Luteolibacter flavescens: one gene and its partners. The main gene of each other region encodes a partner of the protein of the gene in region 2 in a complex. Links are inferred from orthologs where the notes say so. Each region holds a gene or a part of one and is shown on either strand. Other genes may lie near its edges. The genes, in order: nuoD, OKA04_RS21895 and OKA04_RS01470.

Region 1 (3,136 bases), on a different replicon or contig from region 2:
CTTCTGATCCTCGGGAAACTGGGCGAGGCGCTGGTCCGCCTCGGCTTCAAGCGCCGCCGTCGGCACGAAAGGCGGGTAGAACTTCGAGCCGGGCGTCTCCGGCGAGGCGACGTTTTCTGCGAGGATCGAGGCGGACATGTTGGAAATGGGACGTCGGGAGACTGGCTGTCACTCCTTCAGGAGCGTTTCGAGGTGGTTCATGACCACGTGGGGGCCCTTGTATTCTTTGCCCTCGTAGCTGGACTTGAGGATCTTTCCTTCCAAGTCGGTCAGCACCAGGTTCGGAATGCCGCCGCCGGGATGAGCGACCGACTTCTTGAATTTCTCGGTCTTCGAGAGCTTCAGGTGAGGCCAGCTCATCTTCTTCTCGACGGCATAGCCTTCCATGGCGTCCTCATCGGCGTCGCTGGTGACCAGCACGATTTCAAAGGTGTCGTTGCCCGGCTTGTTCTTTTCGTAGAACTCGACGAGCGATGGAGTGAACTTCTGGCACGGGCCGCACCAAGAGGCAGTGTAGTAGAAGAGATAATACTTCGTCGGCTTCGCCGTGAGTTCATACTTCTTCAGGGACTTGCCCTCCAGCTTCACCAGGTTGCCGTCGAGGTCCTTGTCAAAGACGCTCGGCTTGGCCTCTCCCGCGGGTGCAGCGGCGGGCTTCCATTCCTCCAGACGCTTCTGGTCTGCGTCGGCGAGGTCGGAGAGCTTCAGCGTCACGGACTTGCCGTTGCGCATCTTGAATTCACCGGCTTTCTCGCCACCGGTCTCGGTGACTTTCACCAAGTCAAGTTCGGCGGTCTTGCCGTCCTTGTTGGTCCACTTTTCGAATCCGGCGAAGGAAACACCGGCCATCAGGATGCTGAGGAGGATCGTCTTTTTCATAACGAATCACTTATACGTCAGCGATCACATTCGCCCATCACGAAATCGAGCGAACCGAGCACGGCCGGGACGTCAGATATCATGTGGCCGGGCAGCAGCACGGAGAGCGGGGAAAGATTGCAGAAGGAGGGGCTGCGGATTTTCAGGCGATGCGGCACGCCTCCACCCGTGGAGTGGATGTAGAAGCCCAGCTCGCCCTTCGGGTTTTCCGCGCCGAAATAGACCTCGCCTGGAGGCGCGTCGATGCCCTGCGTGGCCACGATGAAGTGGTGGATCAGCTCCTCCATCGACATCAGCACCTTCTCCTTGTTCGGCAGGATGCTTTTCGAGTCGGCCAGGTTCACCGGGCCCTCTGGCATGGTGTCGAGCACCTGGCGGCAGATCTTCACCGACTGGCGCAGCTCTTCCATCCGCACCTGGTAGCGGGCGTAGCAGTCGCCCTCGTCCGCCACGATCACGTCGAAGTCATACTTCTCGTAGCCGAGGTAGGGGCGGTCCTTGCGCAGGTCGCGGGGCACGCCGGAGGCGCGGAGATTCGGGCCGGTGAGGCCCCAGGCGATCGCGGACTCCTTCGAGATGATCCCGATGTCGCACATGCGGTCGCGGTAGATCTTGTTCTTGTCCAGGAGCTTGGAGACTTCCTCGATGGTCGCCTCGCACTCGGTCAGGAACTTGCGGACGGACTGCTCGAAGCCCGGAGGCATGTCGCGGAGCTGGCCGCCGACGCGAGTGTAGGAGGTCGTGAAACGCGCCCCGGTGAGCTGCTCGCAGAGATTGTAGATCTTCTCCCGCTCCGTGAAGGTGTAGAGGAAAACGGTCATCGCACCCACGTCCATGGCGCAGACGCCGACGCCGAGCAGGTGGGAGGAAATGCGGGCCAGCTCGCAGCACAGCACGCGCAGGGCCTGGCCACGGGGTGGCAGCTCCCAGCCCATCAGCTTCTCCACGGCGCAGGCGTAGGCGACGTTGTTCGCCAGCGGTGCGAGGTAGTCCAGCCGGTCCGTGTAGGGCACGAACTGGTTGTAGTGCATGTTTTCCGCGATCTTCTCGTCGCCGCGGTGCAGGAAGCCCACGTCCGGGTCGGCCTTGGTGATGATTTCCCCGTCCAATTCCAGGATCAGGCGCAGCACGCCGTGCGTCGCGGGGTGGGATGGTCCCATGTTCAGGACCATCTTTTCGCCCATCAAGTCCGTCGTTTCCTCGTGGTACTCGGCGGCCTTCGTGGCCACGTCGGGGGCTTGGTATTCGGTCGTGGAGCGGCTCATTGGGTTATTCCCGGCCCCGGAATCAGGCCCCAAGGAAGCCCCTCGGGCAAGGCAGTTTGTGAAATTTTTCACAAAGTCCGTGGCATGCGGCAAATGCCGACGCGCATGCTTGCCATGGCGGGCTCCCGCGGCGAGCTTCGACACCATGCAACGTCGCACCTTCTTGCGTTCCGCCGTCGTCTCGTCGCTCGCCCTGACTCCCGCCAGCCAGTTGCTCGCCGCGCTGGCCCCGGATAACAAGTACCGCAAGAACATCGGCATCCAGCTTTACACCCTGCGCGATGCGCTCGGAAAAGACACTGCCGGAACCCTGAAGGCCGTCGCGGAAGCGGGCTACAAGCAGGTCGAAGCCTACGGCTTCCCGAATTGCCAGCCATTGATCGACGGGGCGAAGTCCGCCGGTCTGGTGCTGAATTCCACCCACTTCGAGTGGACCAGCGTGACGAGCCCGAAGGATGCCTCGATGAGCGACTTCCAGAAAACCCTCGAAAAGGCCAAGGAAGTCGGGCTCAGCCACCTCGTCATCCCTTACCTGCATGACGGCGAGCGCAAGACGCTGGATGACTACAAGAAGGTCGCCGCGAACGCGAACAAGGCCGCGGAACTTGCCAAAGCCGCTGGCATCCAACTCGGTTACCACAACCACGCTTTTGAATTCCAGCCGAAGGAAGGCGGCAAGACGGGCTACGACGTCTTCATCGAGCAGTTCAGCAAGGACATGAAGTTCGAGATCGATATCTTCTGGGTGAAGGTCGCGAACCTCGATCCCGTGGAGCTGATCACTAAGCTTTCCGGTCGTGTTTCCCAGCTTCACCTGAAGGATCTCAAGGACGGGCTCAAGCTGCCGGAATTCGGTAACCTGCCTCAGGACGCCTTCAAGGAACTCGGCAACGGCATCATCCCGATGGAGCCGATCCTCGCCGCTGCGGAAAAGGCCGGTGTCGAAAATTGCCACGTCGAGCAGGACCAGTCTCCGGACGCCATGGCCAGCA
Region 2 (2,984 bases):
TGGCACCCAGCTCGCCGACGTCCATGTGACGGCGTTTCCGGACGGTGAGACGTTCGTCAAGATCAACGAGAACATCCGCGGCGACGATGTCTTCATCATCCAGCCGAGCTGCCCTCCATCGAATCACAATATCATGGAGCTGCTCATCATGGTGGACGCCGCCCGCCGCGCGAGCGCAGGCCGTATCACCGCCGTGATGCCTTTCTTCGGCTACGCCCGCCAGGACCGGAAGGACCAGCCGCGCGTGCCCATCACCGCGAAGCTCGTCGCGAACCTGCTCACCTCCGCCGGTGTCGGCCGCGTGCTGACCATGGACCTGCACGCCCCGCAGATCCAAGGCTTCTTCGACATCCCCGTCGATCATCTCTACGCGAAGCCCGCGCTGATCCACTACCTGCGCGACCGCCATCCCGATACCTCGAATCTCACGGTGGTCTCGCCCGATGTAGGCGGCGTGAAGATGGCACGTGCCTACGCCGACGCGCTGGGCGCCGACCTCGCCATCGTGGCGAAGCACCGCATCAGCGCCACCCGCGTGGAGGCGATGAATGTGATCGGTGACGTGGAAGGCCGCGACGTGATCCTCATCGACGATATGACGGAGACCGCCGGCACCCTGACCGCCGCTGCCGAGATCCTCGGCAAGAACGGCGCGCGCCGGATTTTCGCCTGCGTCTCCCACGCCGTGCTCGGCGATCTCGGTCGCGAACGCATCAAGGACTCCGTGATCGAGGAGATCATCACCACCGACTCCGTGCCGCAGGCATCGGGCGAGAAGGTGCAGGCAGTGGGCATCGCGCCGCTGCTGGGCGAGGCGATCCGCCGCATCAATGGCGGCCAGTCCGTCACCTCGCTCTTCGAGGTCTGAAAAGCTGAGAAATCATTTCCGAACGCCGCACGGAGTCATCGCTCCCTGCGGCGTTCTTGCGTAAGGGAAAGGAGGGGAGGGGACTCCGCGCCGACGAAAAAATAGCACGCTGTTCCTTTCACCCGGGCCCGGGACGCCGTAGGCTCCCCGCATGCTTGCTTCCCTGAAAGACAACCTCGCCTCGGCCGCCGCGAAGAACCTGCTCTCCGGGAAGATGGAGCGCTACGGTCAGGTGCTGGACCTGAGGATCCGCAGCAAGGAAAAGACTCTCGCGCTGGAGATCATGCTCACGGGCGAAAGCTCGGAGATCCGCGTGGAAGTCGGCAGCTACCGCATCGTCGCGGGCGAGGGCGGAAAGCTTTTGCTGGTGGTGGAGACCGTCACCGCCTCCCGGGAGTGGCTGCAGCTCGTCCTCGAGGACTTCGTGGTCGGCCAGCCGATCCCGATTCCCGCGGTCGCCTCGATGGCGCTGGGCAAGCCGGATGCGTGAGGATTCGCAAGCGTGTCCGGTTCAGCGCCGGTCACGCGGAGCGATCAGTTCTTCCAGGTCAGCGCGCCCTTCTTGAGCGCATAGACGTAGGCCACGGCCAGCACGCCGGCGAAGCCTGCCATGGACACCAGCGGGATCGCATTCCCGCCGGCCACGAGGTCGCGGAATTGCACGGCCCATGGATACATGAAGACGACCTCGATGTCGAAGATCACGAAGAGCATCGCCACCAGGTAGAACTTCACCGAGAAGCGCGGCGCGCCATCGCCCACGGGGAGCATGCCGCACTCGTAGGCGCTATCCTTCGTCGCATTCCGCCGGGCGGACTTCCCGAGCAGCACGCTCAGCGTGAGGCTCACCGCCGCGAAGCCGATGGCCACGAGGATCTGGACGAATACGGGAAGATACTGGGACGACATCCGGCCTCCGGTTTAAAAGTCGGCGCGGGCCATGGACAGAAAAAAAACCCGCGCCGGATCACGGCGCGGGTTCTTCTCAAAAGGGAGGGCAAACAACGGGTGCTCCGGGCACCTCTTGGCTCAATCTTCCTGCTGCTGGGCGAGATACTCGCTCGAAGCCTCGTGAACGCGCTTGGTTCCCTTGTACTCCTTGCCGATCTTCTCGACGAGGCCACGGGTGACCAGGTTCTGCAGTTTTTCGTAAGCGCGCAGGCGAAGCATTTCTTCACCGCCGCTCACGGCGTTACGGACCTTGAGGTTGTCGAACACCCGTTCGAACAGGTCATTGAAGCCAAACACCTTGTCTTCCGCGAGGACGTTGCAGAGTTCATCCGTGACGTGATCAGGAAGCCGGCGTGAAAACCGGGTGCGTTTCGTGGTGGTTGCCATAGCGGCGCGATCATAGCAGCGAAATGCTGCGCGCGCGACTCCAAAAAGGGCCTGCTATTCAAAAAAGTCCTTAATGTTTCTCAAGTAAATAATTTTAAGCAAATCGTTTCCTTGAGCCCGCTATGGCGTCGAAACCGCGTTTAAAGCGGTTCTCTGAGGGTTTTCCCTCAGCGTCCGTCGCGGAGAATCCGGTTTTCCTCGTCGAGGACCACCTTTTTGGCGAGCACGGGCGTATCGGACAGGCCGAATGCCATGATCGCGACGCGTTCGCCCTTCTTGATGCGATGGGCGGCGCCACCGTTGATCAGGATGTTTCCGGTGCCGGGGGCTCCGGGCTGGACGTAGGTCTCCAGGCGGTTGCCGGAGGTGATGGAGGCCACGAGGACCTTTTCACCTGCCCACAGGCCGACGGCCTCCATGAGGTCGGTGGGGATCTCGATGCTGCCTTCGTAATCGACGTCGGCGGCGGTGATCATCGCCCGATGGAGTTTTGATTTGAGCACCTGATGGAGCATGGCGGGCGGGAAGAAAATGGCGCGCTCCCCGGGCGTCAAGCGGCAAGCAACAAGAATTTTCCGGACCTTCCCGGGCAGACGCAAAACGGCCCGGAGTTTCCTCCGGGCCGCCTTGGATGAAAATTCAGATTCCCAGGATCGGGATCAGAGCAGGCCTGCGTCCTTGAGGGTCGCGTAGGCTCCGTTCTTGTTGATCGTCTTGATGGCCTTGCAGCTCAGCGTGAGGCGCACCCAGCGGTTCAGCTCGGGGATCCAGATACGCT
Region 3 (2,870 bases), on a different replicon or contig from region 2:
GGTGATGCCGCCGATCCAGGCGATGGTGTCGCCGGAGAAGTTGTTGAACGCTTCCGCTCCGATAGAGAGCTGCACGCGGAAGAGCATGTAGACACCGGCTGCCACCATGGTCGCGGCGTGGATGAGGGCGGACACGGGGGTCGGGCCTTCCATCGCATCCGGCAGCCAGACGTGAAGCGGCATCTGGGCGGACTTGCCCATGGCTCCGCAGAAAACACACAAGAGAGCGGCACCGAGAACACCGGTGGAAACCGTGGCGAGACCACCGCCAGCGGCCCATTCCTTCATCCCGACAAAGCCGAGGTGACCAGTGATGCCCCAGAGCATCAGAATGCCGATCATGAAGCCGAAGTCCCCCACCCTGTTGACGATGAAGGCCTTCTTCGCGGCATCGGCAGCGGATTCCTTCTGATACCAGTGGCCGATCAGCAGGTAGGAGCTGAGGCCGACCAGCTCCCAGAACATGAAGGTCATGATGAAATTCGACGCCAGGACGATGCCGGTCATCGAAAACATGAAGAGCGAGAGGCAGGTGAAGAAGCGTGCCTTCGCGCTGTCGTCGGCCATGTAAGCCAGCGAGAAGATGTGGACCAGCAGGCCGATGCCTGTGACCACGATCATCATGCCCTTGGACAACTGGTCCAAGGTGATGCCCACCTCCACGTGGAAACTACCGACGGAGATCCATTTGATGGGCTCGGGTGCCTGGACGTTGCTGAGCAGCAGCATCACCGAGATGCCGAAGGTCACGGCCACGGAGATGACCGACACCGTCGAGGCGACGTAGGCATTCCGCTTGAGGAAGAGCTGGTTCGCCGCGGCGGCGATCAGCGGGAGGAACAGGAGGAGCCAGGGCAGCATGTTCGGGAAAAGTTGGCGATGGGTGCGCAGGCCGCGGGCTTAGCCACGCATGCTGGTGAGGTCTTCCGTATTGATCGTCTGCCGCGAGCGGTAGAGGGCTACGATGATCGCGAGGCCGACGGCGACCTCGGCGGCGGCCACGGTGATCACGAAGAAGACCAGCATTTGTCCGTTGTAGTCGGGCAGACCGTTCAAGCCCTTGAAGCGCGAGAAGGCCACCAGGGTCAAGTTCGCGGCACTGAGCATCAGCTCCAGGCACATGAAGACCACGATGATGTTCCGGCGGAGCACCACGCCGGCGAGGCCGATGGCGAAGAGCAGCCCGGAGACGAGCAGGTAATCGTGCAGGGAAGCCATGGCTCAGGTGGTTTGGCGCTTGGAAAGGACGACGACGCCGACGGTGGAAACGAGCAGCAGCACACCGACGATCTGGAGCGGCAGGTTGTAGCCGCGGAAGAGGGTCTCGCCGATCAGGTTCACGTCGGGCAGGTGGCCCTCGGCGAGCTTGGTGGAGATGCCCGGGCTACGCTCGGCGTAGTAGGCGGCACCGGCGGCGAGATCGAGCGGCTCGGCCTTGATGTTCGGAGACTTCGAGAGGATGCCGATGAGCTGAATGGTGAAGGCCAGCACGATGCCGAGCCCGCCAAGCAGCGGTGCGAGCTTCGGCGCACGCTTCTCCTCGGTCTTCAGGTCGAGGAGCATGATGATGAAGATGAACAGCACCATGATCGCGCCCGCATAGACGAGGATCTGGATGATCCCGACGAAGAAGGCATTCAGGCCGATGAAAAGACCGGAAAGGCCGACGAATGAGGCCACCATCGACAAGGCGGATGCGACGGGATTCCGCAGCGCGACAACCGCCACGCCGCCGAACAGCATGACGAGCGCGAAGAACCAGAATAAGTAAACGGGCATGGAAGGGAAGAGTTGGGGCCGGTTGGCCAATGAGGACTGGCCGGTTGGTTACTTCAGCTCGTTCCACTTGTTGACGAGGCCGACGCGCTTGCCGCCGATCTCGTAGAGCTTCTCCTTGTCGTGCACCATGTCGGCGCGCTTCAGGCCGGTGATCGCGTAGTCCTTGCGGAGGAAGATTGCCTGCTCCGGGCAGACCTCCTCGCACATGCCGCAGTAGATGCAGCGGATCATGTCGATGTCGAATTCCAGCGGGCGCTTCTCGACCTTCGCCCAAGGGTCATCGGACGGGATTTCGCTCGGGGTGATCTTGATGGCCTTCGGCGGGCAGATGAATTCGCAAAGCTGGCAGGAAACGCAGCGTTCGCGGCCTTGCTCGTCGGTCACCAGAGCGGGCGCGCCACGGTAATGCTCGGGCAGGTGCTCGTCCCACTTCTGCTCTGGATACTGCATGGTCACGCCGAGTCCGGAGGACTCCATGTCCTTCGCGCCGCGGGACTTGCCCCGCAGCGAATCGACGGCGTGCTTCATCGTGATGAAGAAGCCCTTGATGACCGCGCCGAGGTAGATTTTCTCCCCCGCGTTCAGTTTCGGACGTGTGACTTTGACGACGGCCATGGGTGGGAAAGTTAGATGGAAACCGGGGCGGACTTTTTCTCGGACACCTTCAGGCACCAGACGAGGGCGCCGGTGACGAGGGCGAGGACGACCAGCCCGCCGATGCTGGCGGCAGGGCCGAATTGCGGCGCGGCGATGACCAGCGCAGCGAGGAAGACATTGATGAGCGCGGCTTCGAAGAAGATCACCCAGCCGAGGCGCATGAGCTGGTCATAGCGGAAACGCGGCACCGTCCAGCGGACGAGGATGAAGAAGAGGATGAAGGCGACTACCTTGGCCATGAAGACGGCCATGTTCAACAAGCCTCCGATCTTCACCGAGCCGATCTCGAGGCTGGCAGCCCAATTGTCGAAGAAAGGACCGAGCGACCAGCCGCCGAGGAAGAGCGTCACGACCATCGCCGAACCGATGACCATCGCGGCGTATTCGCCCATGAAGAACATGGCGAACTTCATGGAAGAGTATTCCGTGTGATA

Evidence for each region.
Region 1: the proteins of OKA04_RS21895 (region 2) and nuoD are in contact, whole or in part, in a cryo-EM structure (PDB 6ZJN), measured with the Thermus thermophilus proteins. The link is inferred for Luteolibacter flavescens from one-to-one orthologs. Residues at the interface, in WP_096411116.1 of Thermus thermophilus: Glu45, Ser46, Asn48, Pro50, Ala51, Gly52, Glu53; in WP_223903221.1 of Thermus thermophilus: Met26, Thr27, Asn29, Gly31, Pro32, His34.
Region 3: the proteins of OKA04_RS21895 (region 2) and OKA04_RS01470 are in contact, whole or in part, in a cryo-EM structure (PDB 7NYH), measured with the Escherichia coli proteins. The link is inferred for Luteolibacter flavescens from one-to-one orthologs.

The regions. Positions count from the first base shown.
Region 1 is NZ_JAPDDS010000001.1:100,119-103,254, forward strand. Bases 21-3,004 are described here. They hold nuoD (NADH dehydrogenase (quinone) subunit D), read right to left. Parts: upstream 2,145-3,004; coding sequence 897-2,144; downstream 21-896. Other genes in these bases: OKA04_RS00380 (NADH-quinone oxidoreductase subunit NuoE family protein), read right to left, coding at 21-138; OKA04_RS00385 (thioredoxin-like domain-containing protein), read right to left, coding at 169-879; OKA04_RS00395 (sugar phosphate isomerase/epimerase family protein), read left to right, coding at 2,290-3,004. Outside these bases: more of OKA04_RS00380, read right to left, coding at 1-20; more of OKA04_RS00395, read left to right, coding at 3,005-3,136.
Region 2 is NZ_JAPDDS010000017.1:71,793-74,776, reverse strand. Bases 91-2,922 are described here. They hold OKA04_RS21895 (NADH-quinone oxidoreductase subunit A), read right to left. Parts: upstream 1,778-2,922; coding sequence 1,403-1,777; downstream 91-1,402. Other genes in these bases: rpmB (50S ribosomal protein L28), read right to left, coding at 2,866-2,922; OKA04_RS21885 (aspartate 1-decarboxylase), read right to left, coding at 2,374-2,721; OKA04_RS21890 (hypothetical protein), read right to left, coding at 1,898-2,206; OKA04_RS21900 (hypothetical protein), read left to right, coding at 1,020-1,358; OKA04_RS21905 (ribose-phosphate diphosphokinase), read left to right, coding at 91-868. In the rest of the region: more of OKA04_RS21905, read left to right, coding at 1-90; more of rpmB, read right to left, coding at 2,923-2,984. UniProt on the Escherichia coli protein: NDH-1 shuttles electrons from NADH, via FMN and iron-sulfur (Fe-S) centers, to quinones in the respiratory chain. The immediate electron acceptor for the enzyme in this species is believed to be ubiquinone.
Region 3 is NZ_JAPDDS010000001.1:344,169-347,038, reverse strand. Bases 1-2,718 are described here. They hold OKA04_RS01470 (NADH-quinone oxidoreductase subunit J family protein), read right to left. Parts: upstream 1,780-2,718; coding sequence 1,222-1,779; downstream 1-1,221. Other genes in these bases: OKA04_RS01460 (complex I subunit 1/NuoH family protein), read right to left, coding at 2,406-2,718; OKA04_RS01465 (NuoI/complex I 23 kDa subunit family protein), read right to left, coding at 1,828-2,394; nuoK (NADH-quinone oxidoreductase subunit NuoK), read right to left, coding at 901-1,218; nuoL (NADH-quinone oxidoreductase subunit L), read right to left, coding at 1-861. Also shown: more of OKA04_RS01460, read right to left, coding at 2,719-2,870. UniProt on the Escherichia coli protein: NDH-1 shuttles electrons from NADH, via FMN and iron-sulfur (Fe-S) centers, to quinones in the respiratory chain. The immediate electron acceptor for the enzyme in this species is believed to be ubiquinone.